Regions from separate parts of the Streptomyces sp. NBC_01508 genome, predicted to be linked through region 2. Evidence: riboswitches for the same ligand, from Rfam matches in the RefSeq annotation. Region 2 holds a riboswitch; the other holds the start of a gene.

The links. Region 2 has a riboswitch for cyclic di-AMP ahead of OG700_RS21130 (M23 family metallopeptidase). Riboswitches for the same ligand answer to the same signal wherever they lie in the genome.
Positions count from the first base shown of each region.
Region 1: it holds a riboswitch for cyclic di-AMP, as region 2 does, so the genes downstream of both, OG700_RS07020 (transglycosylase SLT domain-containing protein) here and OG700_RS21130 (M23 family metallopeptidase) in region 2, are expected to answer to the same signal.

Region 1 covers NZ_CP109419.1:1,550,650-1,556,232, forward strand. Annotated here, with positions in the region: gene OG700_RS07005 (hypothetical protein) at 1-178, opposite strand, end outside; gene OG700_RS07010 (putative T7SS-secreted protein) at 226-1,518, opposite strand; gene OG700_RS07015 (hypothetical protein) at 1,611-1,916, opposite strand; gene OG700_RS07020 (transglycosylase SLT domain-containing protein) at 2,331-3,074, opposite strand; cyclic di-AMP (ydaO/yuaA leader) riboswitch at 3,079-3,240, opposite strand; partial or broken gene OG700_RS07025 (hypothetical protein) at 3,631-4,593, opposite strand; gene OG700_RS07030 (galactose oxidase-like domain-containing protein) at 4,859-5,583, shown strand, end outside.
Region 2 covers NZ_CP109419.1:4,550,405-4,555,987, reverse strand. Annotated here, with positions in the region: gene OG700_RS21135 (PrsW family intramembrane metalloprotease) at 1-856, shown strand, start outside; gene OG700_RS21130 (M23 family metallopeptidase) at 912-1,976, opposite strand; cyclic di-AMP (ydaO/yuaA leader) riboswitch at 1,988-2,142, opposite strand; gene OG700_RS21125 (PP2C family protein-serine/threonine phosphatase) at 2,473-3,558, opposite strand; tRNA gene OG700_RS21120 (tRNA-Met) at 4,147-4,220, opposite strand; gene OG700_RS21115 (hypothetical protein) at 4,291-4,470, opposite strand; gene OG700_RS21110 (HAD family hydrolase) at 4,575-5,228, shown strand; gene OG700_RS21105 (hypothetical protein) at 5,260-5,472, opposite strand.

The sequences.
Region 1 (5,583 bases), 3.0 Mb from region 2:
TCGCGCCGTCGTTGCGCATCTCCCCGGAGATGGTGATGTTCGCCGTGAACCCGCCGTCGACGGAGGCGCGGTGCAGCGCGACGAAAGCGGCGTTCGGCGCTCCCACCTCGTCCGGCGGCGCGGCCTGCCAGCCGTCCGGCAGCGAAAAGGAAATCTTGACCGGCAACGTGGCCGTCATGGTGGATCCAACCCTTCAATGAACTTCGGCTCGGGCCAGGGCGTGTCTCAGAACCAACTGCCCACTGTTTTGTCCCAGCCGTCGCCGATAGCTTTACCCGCGTCGCCGACCGCGTCGACCACCTTGCCCGGATCGACGGTGATGTTGGCACCGACCTTACCGCCGACGCCGAGACCGACCCCGAGATCTCCGCCGATGGTGAACTTGCCGTCCGTCATGCCCACGTCGACATTGGCTTCGGCGCCGATGCCCGCCCATGCCTCGCCGGTGACACCGGCGCCCACCCCGGCGACATCGGCGGAGAGGGACCCGGTGGCCTTGGCTCCGGCGAACGCCTCCGCTCCGACGTGCACTCCGTCCTTGCCGCCGGAGACCTTCACCGCGGCGTCGGCACCCACAAAGCCCTTCGCCTCGCCCTGCGCGCCGACGATGCCGTACTGCGCGCTGCCGCTCGCCGATGCCTGCGCCAGGTACGCGGTCCCCGAAGCGCCGGCCTGCAACTGGCCGTTGGTGACACTCGCACCGACCGAGCCGTCCACCCCAAGCGTCTGGACGCTGGCCGCGCCCTTGAGCTTGACACCACCCGCTGTCGTCTCACCGGTGGTGCCGGCCTCCCAGGCACTGGCTTTGCCCGTCCACTCGGCGATCTTGATATTGACGTCGGCCTTCCTGTCGGCCGGGGGTGGGTCACCGTCCTGAGCGGCCTGGTTACGGAGATACCAGTTGTTGTCCGCGTCCTTGCCGAACTCCTTCTCCCTGCGACGCCAGTGGCTCGCCTCGTCCGTCACCCATCGCTTGTCCTCCCTGGCCCAAGCCGTAGGAGAAATGGCGGTCTTGGCGACGCCGTGCGCCTCGGCCCACGCCTTGGCGTCCACCCCGCTCCTGACCGTCACGAGCCAGTCAGGGCTGCCTTTGGCACTCCCCGCGAGGTCGTTGAGCTTCGTGGTCAGCGTCGTGGCCGCCTCTTTGAGCTGCTTGCGCGCGGTGCTCAGCAGTTGTTCGGCGCCTGCGTGGTCCCCGGTCTTCCACGTGTCGATCGCGGTACCGGCCTGGCCCTGCGCCCAAGTCAGCGTGGTGGAGTACGAGCGGATGGCCTTGGAGGCCCCGGACATCGCGTCGCCCGCGAAGTACCAGTTGGTCTTCTCCTTGCCGAGGGTGGGCCAGAAGGCTTCGCTGGCCTCACCGACCCAGCCCTTGACGCGCACGTCACGCAGGCCGTCGCCGATTCCTTCGAATTTGTTCGACCACTTGTTGAGGGCGATCTCAAGATCGCCGAGCTTGCCGACGTCTCCCGGTATGAGAGCCTTCGGGTCCGTCGTCGACCCGAGCGTGCCTGCCATGTGTGCGGATTCCCCGTTCGTGTGTCCGTGCCTGTGACTGTGGCTTGTGGCCGGGACTGTGGCTGCGGCGGTGGCTGCGGCCAGGACTGCGGCTAGGTCAGTACCGTCTTGACGGACTTGACCGCGTCACGGATGGCCTTGTCCGTTTCCTCGTAGTTGCCGTTGGCCTTGTTCAGTCCATCGGCCAGGGTCGCCGCACAGTCGGCGAGGAACCCGGATCCCGACTCCCACGTCGCACAGAAAGTCACCAGTGCCGCCGCCGCGCCATCGTCCCCGAGCGACGTCGCCTGCCCGGCCGGGTCGCTCAGGTCCACCTTCTTGACCGGTTTGAGGACTTCAAGAATGTCCTTGGCGCCCTGCTTGAGGACTCCTGGGCCTACTCCAAGATCAGCCGTCACGGCAGCTCCCCCTACGTCCAACTCTGCCTGCTCACACGCGCATCGGCGCTGATCCCGCGCACGCTACCACCAGGCCGGAGAGTGACAGCGGGTGGTGTTCTCGTCGCGGGGACCGGCCCGTGGACCCGCCGGTGCCGACCGGCGGCCGTTCGCCGACGTACCACCCGGCCGACGAGGCGCCAGGCCGACTCCCTTCGATACCGGAACCACCCCCGAATCCTCACCCATCCTCAATGAGGCCGTCACAAAACGCCTCCGCCAACCGCCTTCGGACAGCCGCCCCACGACAACTGCCCCACGACGACCGCCTTCCGGCAGTTCTCACACAGACAGCCGGCGAGGCCACGTGTGTGGCCTCGCCGGCTGTCCGAGGAGGTGCGGCCCGAGAGCCGCGCGATGTGGGGATGTCGCCGATCAGTAGGGACCGTTGACGTTGTCGATGGAGCCGTAGCGGTCGGCCGCGTAGTTGCAGGCCGCCGTGATGTTGGCGACCGGGTCGTAGCTGTCGGTCGACGTGCCGGGCACGTGGTATGCCTCGAAGGTCGGGTCGATGACCTGGAGCAGGCCCTTCGACGGTATGCCGGCCGCGGCGTTGGAGTCCCAGTTGTTGATGGCCTGCGGGTTGCCCGCGGACTCGCGCATGATGTTGCGGTGGATGCCGTCGTACGAACCGGGGATGCCGTTCTGCGCCATGACGTCCAGCGCCTCCCGGATCCAGCCGTCGAGGTCGTTGGTGTACGACTTGGCGGCCGTCTGGACGGCTTCGGTGGTCTTGGCTGCCGACGCGTCCGCGGTCGAGGCGGTCGGGGCCGCCTTGGGCTTCCCCGAGAGCTTCAGCGTGAGGCCGGGGCGGATCAGCGACGGGTCGTCGCCGATGGCGTCGCGGTTGGTCTGGTACAGCGCCTTCCAGCCGCCGCTCACGGAACGGGCGTCCGCGATCTTGGCGAGTGATTCGCCCTCCGCGACGGTGTGGGTGACCGCCTTGACGGCGTTCACGGCCGACGGTGCGGTGACGGCCTGCCGCGGGGCGGGCGCGGCGCCCGCCGTGGTGGCGGTCACCAGAGGCAGGGCGAGTGCGGCACCGCCCGTGCCGGCCGCGATGAGGCGGCGGGCGAGCGGGCTGGTACGGGAACGGCGGTGCTTACCCTCTGCGGGCATGACGAGATCCTCTCCGTCGCCTACGAGGTGAGCTGTCGGGTTCGGGCGGGAGATGCCCGGCCGCGCTGTGGGCGCGGCTTCACCCCAAGCCGGTCCGGCAAATGCCGGATCGGCGGCTTACCTGGGTCCCCCGCTCCTGCCGTACGTGAATGGGTGAGTGCGGTTTCCGGACGGCGGCAGGATTCGGCGTTCCGCCCGGAATGAGGTGAACGTAAGCGAGAACGTCCGGGCGAAACAAGTCCTGAATTCACCGCACCCTGCCATTCGACAGACCGGGCGGAGATCAATTCGAATTCCCGCCCGGCGGTACACGCCTCAACTTTCCCTTCCCGCACGGGAGGTGGGCGGAGGCGGGGAAGCCGCGACCCACCGCGCTTGTGACACACATCACGGGAGAGCGGCGCAACCGTTCAACGACAACACCACCCAGAAAGGGACAACTTGGTTGCTGGATACGCATATCACCCACACCCGAAAAGCGGACAAATAAGTATTTTCCAGCCGTCGCGAATCACGGATGACCGATAACGAATTTATGACGGCGCGCCTTCCGTACGGCTCCCCTCATCGCGAGGATGCCGGAGCCGTTGTTGGACCTGTCGATCGACACGTTGTTGATCTCGACGTCCGGTACGTTGCCGCCACCGTTCTTGAACTGGATGCCGTCGTACGTCGAGTCGGAGATCTCGGTGTCCCTGATCCTCACCCCGATGATGTCCCGGCTCGCCGGGAAAATGGTGATCGCGCCGAACTCCTGGCCCTCGTCCCAGAAAGCGCCGCCCGTACGGTGCAGGGCGTTTCCGGGGAGCAGGGTCTCGCCCGAGAAAGGCAGCGGTTCGTGGTCGGTCGCCAGCATGATTCCCGGGTAGTTGGCGGTATCGGCGATCCAATTGTTGTGGACCTTGTTTCCGCAACCGCCAACCGCCGTATATCGCGACGCCGTTGGCCGCCAGGGCAGCCGGATCGTATTGTTGGTGAACGAGTTGTCATGCGCGATGTCCACCGCCGGATCCTTGACGTATCGATTGGCCCAGACGGCGGGCGAATCGTCACCCGTGGTACGGAAGGACGAGTTGTCGACCTTTGAATTGCGGGTGCCGTTGGTGAAGTTGATGCCGTCGGCGTATGTGTTGCGGATACGCATGCCCTGCGGGATCCAGACGCACGCGATGTCGCCGTTCTGGTCGGCGGTGACCGCCGCCTGGACGGCTTTGGTGTCGTCGTTGCCGTCGTCGGGGACCGCCCCGCACTCGGTGATCGAGGTGCACTCGGCGGGCCTGGCCGCCGGGGGTGCCACCTGCGTCACGCCCGGCGCGTCCGGGATCGAGTTGCGTACGACGATCGAGTTCGATGCGTTGGTCGAGGTGAACTCCACGCACTCCCCGGTGCTGTCCAGCCGCACCGATTTACGGCCGGAGGACTCGCTGGCGAAGTTGGTGTGCCCGAAGGCGCGTACGGCGTCGGCCTTGACCAGGGTGCCCTGGTAGCGGCCGGCCTCGGCCTCGTACCCGATGTACGGGGGGGGTCGCTCCACGCTCGGCCGCGGCGCGGGGCGGCGCGGACAGGATCGGGCCGGGCGGCGGGCGCTTCACGCGCCGGGCGCTCACGCGGGGCGCGAACCCTATCAACTGGCTGTTACCTCCATAGAGCCAAAATCGCCCGTTCTCCTGGACCTTTGCTCGCGAACACCCTCAGCATGATTACTGCGAGTAGTCATTCGCTCCGGGTGCGGCGCCGCCGTGCCACGTGCTCCATCCATCCCGAAAAGGACCTGTCCGGGCCCCATGAGAATTTCCCGCTCTCGCACCAGACTGTCCAACACCCTCGCGGCGTGCGCTGTCGTCAGCGCCCTCGCCGCCTCAACTCTCGTCGGTGCCGCTCCCGTTGTCGCTCACAGCGGAGAGGACCACCACGAGCACTCCACCAGAGCGGGCGTCGACCCCGCCGGGAAGCCGGCCGCCGACCCCGGCGCGAAGGACACATCGAAGGACAAGTCCAAAGACAAGAAGGACAAGAAGGACAAGACGGAGAGCAAGCCCGAGGTCGATCCCGCCGAGGTGGCGGTGCTCGGCCGGGAGCACGCCGAGGAGCACGCCACCACCCGCCAGGGCGCCGAAGACCTCGGGACGTATCCGCAGGCGACCCGCACCGCCCGGCTGAAGATGCTCACCGACACCCAGCGGAAGATCAACGGGGAGTACAAGGCGTCGGACTTCGGCGCCTTCAAGGAGTACTTCGACTCACCCGACTTCGGCGTCCACGTCGCCCAACTGCCCACCGGCAAGGTGCTCCTGTTCTCCTTCGAGCGGATCGAGACCGATCCCACGAAGGAGACGGCCCCCACCCAGGTCGTCGGCGCCGCCAACCGGGGCCGCGCCTACCTCTGGGACCCCGCGAAGGGCACCGGCGAAAGCGCATTCAAGAAGGTCACTCCGCCCGCCGTCACGATGCCCGACAGCACGGGCGTCTCCCGCCCCGCGCCGATCTTCTGCGCCGGACACGCCTTCCT
Region 2 (5,583 bases):
GAGCGCGAAGGCCGCCGCGATCCTGTTGATCTTCCTCTTCCGTCGGCGGTCCTTCACCGGCCTCGTCGACGGAGTCGTGATCGCCGGCTTCACCGCGACCGGTTTCGCCTTCACCGAGAACATCCTCTATCTCGGCAGCGCCTTCGGCGAGGACCAGCAGATCGGCAACTCGGGCCTGGCGTCCGTGACCGCGGCGACCTTCTTCGTCCGGGTCGTGATGTCACCGTTCGCGCATCCGCTCTTCACGGTCCTGACGGGCATCGGCTTCGGCATCGCGGCCCTCGCCACCCGCCGCCAGCGCGTCCGCCGCCGGCTGATGCCGGTGCTCGGCCTCGCGCTCGCCATGGGCATGCACGCGCTGTGGAACGGCTCCGCGTCGTTGTTCGGCCCGTACGGCTTCTACGCGGTGTACGCGGCCTTCATGGTGCCCGTCTTCGCCCTGCTCACCTGGCTGGCGATCTGGAGCCGGCAACGCGAACTGCGCACGGTCTCGGCCGAGTTGCCCGCCTACGCGGCGGCCGGCTGGCTCGCCGAGACCGAACCGCTCGCCCTGTCCTCGATGCGGGCGCGCTCGATGGCGCGCGAGATCGCGGGACGCACGTACGGCCCCGCGGCGGCCCGCACGGTCCGCGAGTACCAGGCGTTCGCGACGTCCCTGGCATTCCTGCGCCGGCGCGCGGGGCGCGGCACGGCGGGCCCCGACTACGTCGAGCGCGAGCAGGAGCTGCTGCACCACCTGTGGCAGCGCCGGGAGATGGCGTCGCCCGCGCTGGCGTACGCGGCGCGGGCGACGGGGCGGGTGTGGACGCCGCCGCCGTACATCGACTACGGCGGCTACAACCCGTACCGGAACTGAGTCCTGCTCCGGTACGGGTTCATCCTGCTTCGGTCCTGCTTCAGTCCTGCTTCGATCAGGGCGTGAGGCCCTTGCCCCGCAGCCAGCTCATCGGGTCGATCCCGCTGCCGCCCGCGGTGTGCACCTCAAGGTGCAGATGCGCGCCGGTGACGTTGCCGGTGGCTCCCACGCGTCCGATCGTCTCGCCGGTGGTGACCTTCTGGCCGACGCCGACGGTCATCGAGGACAGGTGGGCGTACCAGATCTCCGTACCGTCCTGAAGCTCCAGCACGATGCGGTAGCCGTACGACCCCGACCAGCCGGCCGACTTGACGGTCCCGCTGTGCACGGCCTTGGTCGGCGTGCCCGTGGGGGCGGCGAAGTCCAGGCCGGTGTGCTGCCCGGAGGACCACATGGAGCCGGCCTGGCCGTAGGTGGAGGTGAGCGTGTACGAGGAGGTGGGGAGCGAGAAACTGGCGGCCAGCTTTTCGAGGCGCTCCTTCTCGGCCTTGCGCTCCGCCGCTTCCTTGGCCTTGCGCTTCGCCTCGGCGGCCTTCTCCTCCGCGTCGGTCTGCTGCTTCTTGGCCTCGGCCGCGGCCTTCTCGGCGGCGGCCGTCTCGGCGCTCGCCTTCTGGGCGGCGTCGGCCTCGGCCTGCTGCTGCTCCGCCTGCTGGAGGATGCGGGCGCGCAGCGCCTCGCCGGAGTCGGTGGTGCCCTGCTGGGCGTCCGCGGCGGTGAGGCCCGCGGTGGTGAGCGGCGCGGGCGTCTCGTCGCTCTTCTTGTCGCCGTCGGACATGAAAGACCCGACGCCGGGAAGGGACTTGGCGTCGGGGAAACTGTCCGAGATCGCGTCGGGAAGTGATATCGAGACCGCGGGCTTGTCCTGCGCGGAGGCGATGCCTCCCGCGCCAACCGCGGCGATGACTCCCACTCCGAGGACCGTGGAGCTGCGGGCGAGAGCGTTGCGCTGTTTGGCGACACGGTGCTTGCCGCGTACGGGACGGATGGACTCCGCAGTGGGATTCCACTCCTCCCAGTCCCTGTTCGCCTCGCCGTCGGCGAGATCTGTGCCGGTGAACCGGCTGCCGGGGCCGAAATGGGCCGGGGCTGAGGCTTCGGGGGCAGGCCTGTTGGACGCCACTGGGGCGCTCTCCTTTCCTTCCTTCTCGCCTACCGGGTTAGCTGACGGGTTCGGAGCAGGAAGGTCTCCTACGAGCGTTCTTGACCACACGAGGCAGCAAGAGGCGCCCGATTCACCCCAATTGGTGGTTCCCCGGTTTCCTTGCGGAATTCGGCGCGTGCGCACGGTGCCGTCTCTTTCGACGGCTGGGACAACCGCGCTGCGTTATCGAACGTTAATAGACGACGGGGGCTTATTCCAAGCTGTTCCGGGTGATCGTTAGCGACAGCGGCCCGGACCAACCGGGACACAAGCAGGCGGAATCGGGCGAGTTGATCGCCCCTCGGAGGGTGTGCGATCACACACTCGAACTGACGGTGCGTCAAGTGTTATGCGGAGTGGTGTGCCCCAACTACGCAGCGTGGTAGGCGAGATGACACCACGACGGACGGGCGGTGGGACGGGACAACGGAACGGGACGGCAGTTGGACGCGTATCACGACAGGGCGGGACGGCGTCACGGCACGACGGGCATCGTCCGGCGCCGATCCGGCTGCCCCTCGGTGGGCCGTATGACGGCCAGCAGCGCCATGTCGTCCGTACTGCCGCCGCCGGTGTGCAGCCGTACGTCCCCGACGATCGCCTCCAGCATTTCGTCCGGGCCGGGGAAGATCCGGCCCGCCAGCCGTTCGCGCGGGTCGTAGAAGACGCCCTTCGTGTCGCGCGCCTCGGTGAGCCCGTCCGTGTAGAGCAGCAGCGTCGCCCCGGACCGGTAGGGAACCTCGTCCGCGCGGTCCGGCCACGCCCCCAGCTCGCCCATCCCGAGCGGCAGCGCCGGGTCGGCGGGCACCACGACCGTCAGCCCGCCGTCCGGGCCGAGCAGCAGCGGCTCCGGGTGCCCGCGGTTGACCACACGCACCATGCCTTCGGTATGCGGGATCTCCGCCAGTACGGCGGTGGTGAAGCCCTCGAACAGGTCGATGCCGGTACGCCGCGTGCCCTCACGCGCCAGCGCCCGCTCCAGCCGCTGCGCGACCCCTTCGAGCGAACTCTCCTGCTCGGCGGCCTCCCGGAAGGCACCGATGATGACGGCCACGGTCTCGACGGCGCCCATGCCCTTGCCGCGTACGTCGCCGACCACCAGCCGTACCCCGTACGCCGTGTCCTGGACGGCGAACAGGTCACCGCCGATGAACGCGCCCTCCTCCGCCGCCTCGTAGCGCGCGGCGACGTGCAGCCCGCCGATCCGGGCATCGGGCGTGGGCAGCACGGCGCGCTGGGCCGCCTCGGCGATGACCCGCGCCGACGCGAGCCGCTCACCGCTGCGGCGCACGACACCGTTGATGGCCAGCGCGAGGACGGAGACGGTGAAGACGGTCAGCCCGTCGCTGAGCGTTTCGATCTGGGCCGCCCCGTTGTACAGGTGCAGCCCGACGGCGGCGCTGGTCGCCAGGGCACCGATGACGAAGGTGCGCGCGAAGGAGAAGAACGGGGCGGCGACCAGGGGAGCGGCCGAGAAGAGCGGGGCGGAGGTGAAGGCCGTCGGGGTCGCCTCGTCCAGGATGACCGCCACCACGATGACCAGGCCGGGCAGGATCTCCAGGAACGGATGCGGCGCGCGGGCGGCGTGCCGGGCGCGCCGGCGCCTGGCCGTCCTCCGGCCACCGGAACCGAAGCCGGGGAAATGCTTGCCCGTGGCACGCCAGCCGTTCCACGTGGGGTCGTCCGGGGGAGTGTCGGCCTCGCGGAAGCCGGCGTCGGCCCGCCGGAAGGCGCGCCCGAACCCGCGCCCGAACCGGCGTTCGATCCTCTGCCCGATCCCCCGCCGGACGCCGTGACCGAGGCTGCGGAGCCCGGTGGGCCGACCGGGACGGCGGACAGCTCCCCGGTCGGGACGCTCGTCGCGCCCGCCGTCGCCGGTCCCGCCGTTGCCCGCCGTCCCGTCGTCCCCGCTGTCTCTCAGGTGCCCCACCGGTGGCCTCCTGCCCGGTCCGTCGACGGCTGCGGACGGTACCGCGCCCTTCCCAGGCTGGCCCCTTCCGCGCCGTGCGGCGACCCGCCGTCGACCGAGTGGGCTACCGCTGGGCCGGTGCGGCGACCGGGGCGGCATGGACACACCGGACATGCCCGGATGCACGCGGGCACGACGAAGGCCCGGATCCAGTGGATCCGGGCCTTCGTCTTCTACCAGTAGCGGGGACAGGATTTGAACCTGCGACCTCTGGGTTATGAGCCCAGCGAGCTACCGAGCTGCTCCACCCCGCGCCGTTGAATGCAACAGTACGCCATCCGGACCAAGATCATCTCCATTTACCCGGCCGGGCTCCCGATCGGCCTAAGCCGCCTCCACCACATCGGCGTGGACCGCCGCCGCCCACTCGACCAGCAGCCGCTGATACTCCTCCTGCTCGGCGGGGGACAGCGTCCGGCCCGCACGCGCCCACAGGGCACGGATCTGCGTGTTGACGACGGCGGCGGGACGCACGGACGCACTCGCGTCAGAGGAAGCTGACATGGAGTAAGGCTACGGCCAGCCACTGACAATCGGCAGAGCGTGTATCCCCAAGACCTCGTATAGCCACCGTCCGGAGCCCCGCAGCACCTACGCTTACACCGGTGATCGAAACCATCGTGTTCGACGTCGGCGAGACTCTCGTCCGCGACGACCGCTACTGGGCTTCCTGGGCCGATTGGCTCGGCATCCCCCGCCACACCATCTCCGCGCTGGTCGGCGCCGTCACCACCCAGGGCGGGGACAACGCCGACGCCCTGCGCCTCATCAAGCCGGGCATAGACGTCGGCGAGGCGTACCGGGCCAGAGAGGCCGCCGGCCGGGGCGAGCACCTGGACGAGTCCGACCTCTATCCCGACGTACGGCCCGCCCTGGCCGGTCTGCACCAGCTCGGCGTGCGCGTCATCATCGCCGGCAACGAGACCACCAAGGCCGGTGAGCTGCTCCGGGGCCTCGATCTGCCCGCCGATCTGGTCGTCACGTCCGGCGACTGGGGCGTCGCCAAGCCGTCGGCGGAGTTCTTCGCGCGTGTCGTGGAGGTGGCGGACACCACGCCGGAACGGATTCTGTACGTCGGCGACCACCCCATGCACGACCTGTTCCCCGCCCGGCGGGCCGGGCTGCGGACGGCGCATCTGCGCCGGGGGCACTGGGGCTATCTGTCGGCGGACGATCCGGACGTCGTCGCGGCGGCGGACTGGCGGATCGATTCGCTCACGCAGCTGACGCCGATCGTGGCGGAGCTGCGGCAGCCGGCCTGAGCGGGCGGGCCGAGTCGGGCCGGGCCGCCGGTCATTCGGAGCCGTACTCGTGCGGCAGCCCGCCCTGCCACTCGACCCAGGCGGCATCGTCGAGCAGTTCCCACGCGTCAGGCAGCCCGGCGAGCCGCAGGAATTCGATCAGGTGGTCGTCGTTGTGGGCGAGTCCCATGATCCGGCCGCGGACAGTGACCCGCCGGCCGCCCGTCCCGGACGGCCGGTGTACGACGATCGGTGCGTCACTCATACGGTCAAGAGTGCGACTCCCGGGGCCGGGGCGCAGCCCCGGGGTCCGGTCTTTGCCCGGAGAGCACCGCGAAATGGACCGTTTACCAGCCCTTCCATGCGCTTTGTCGCC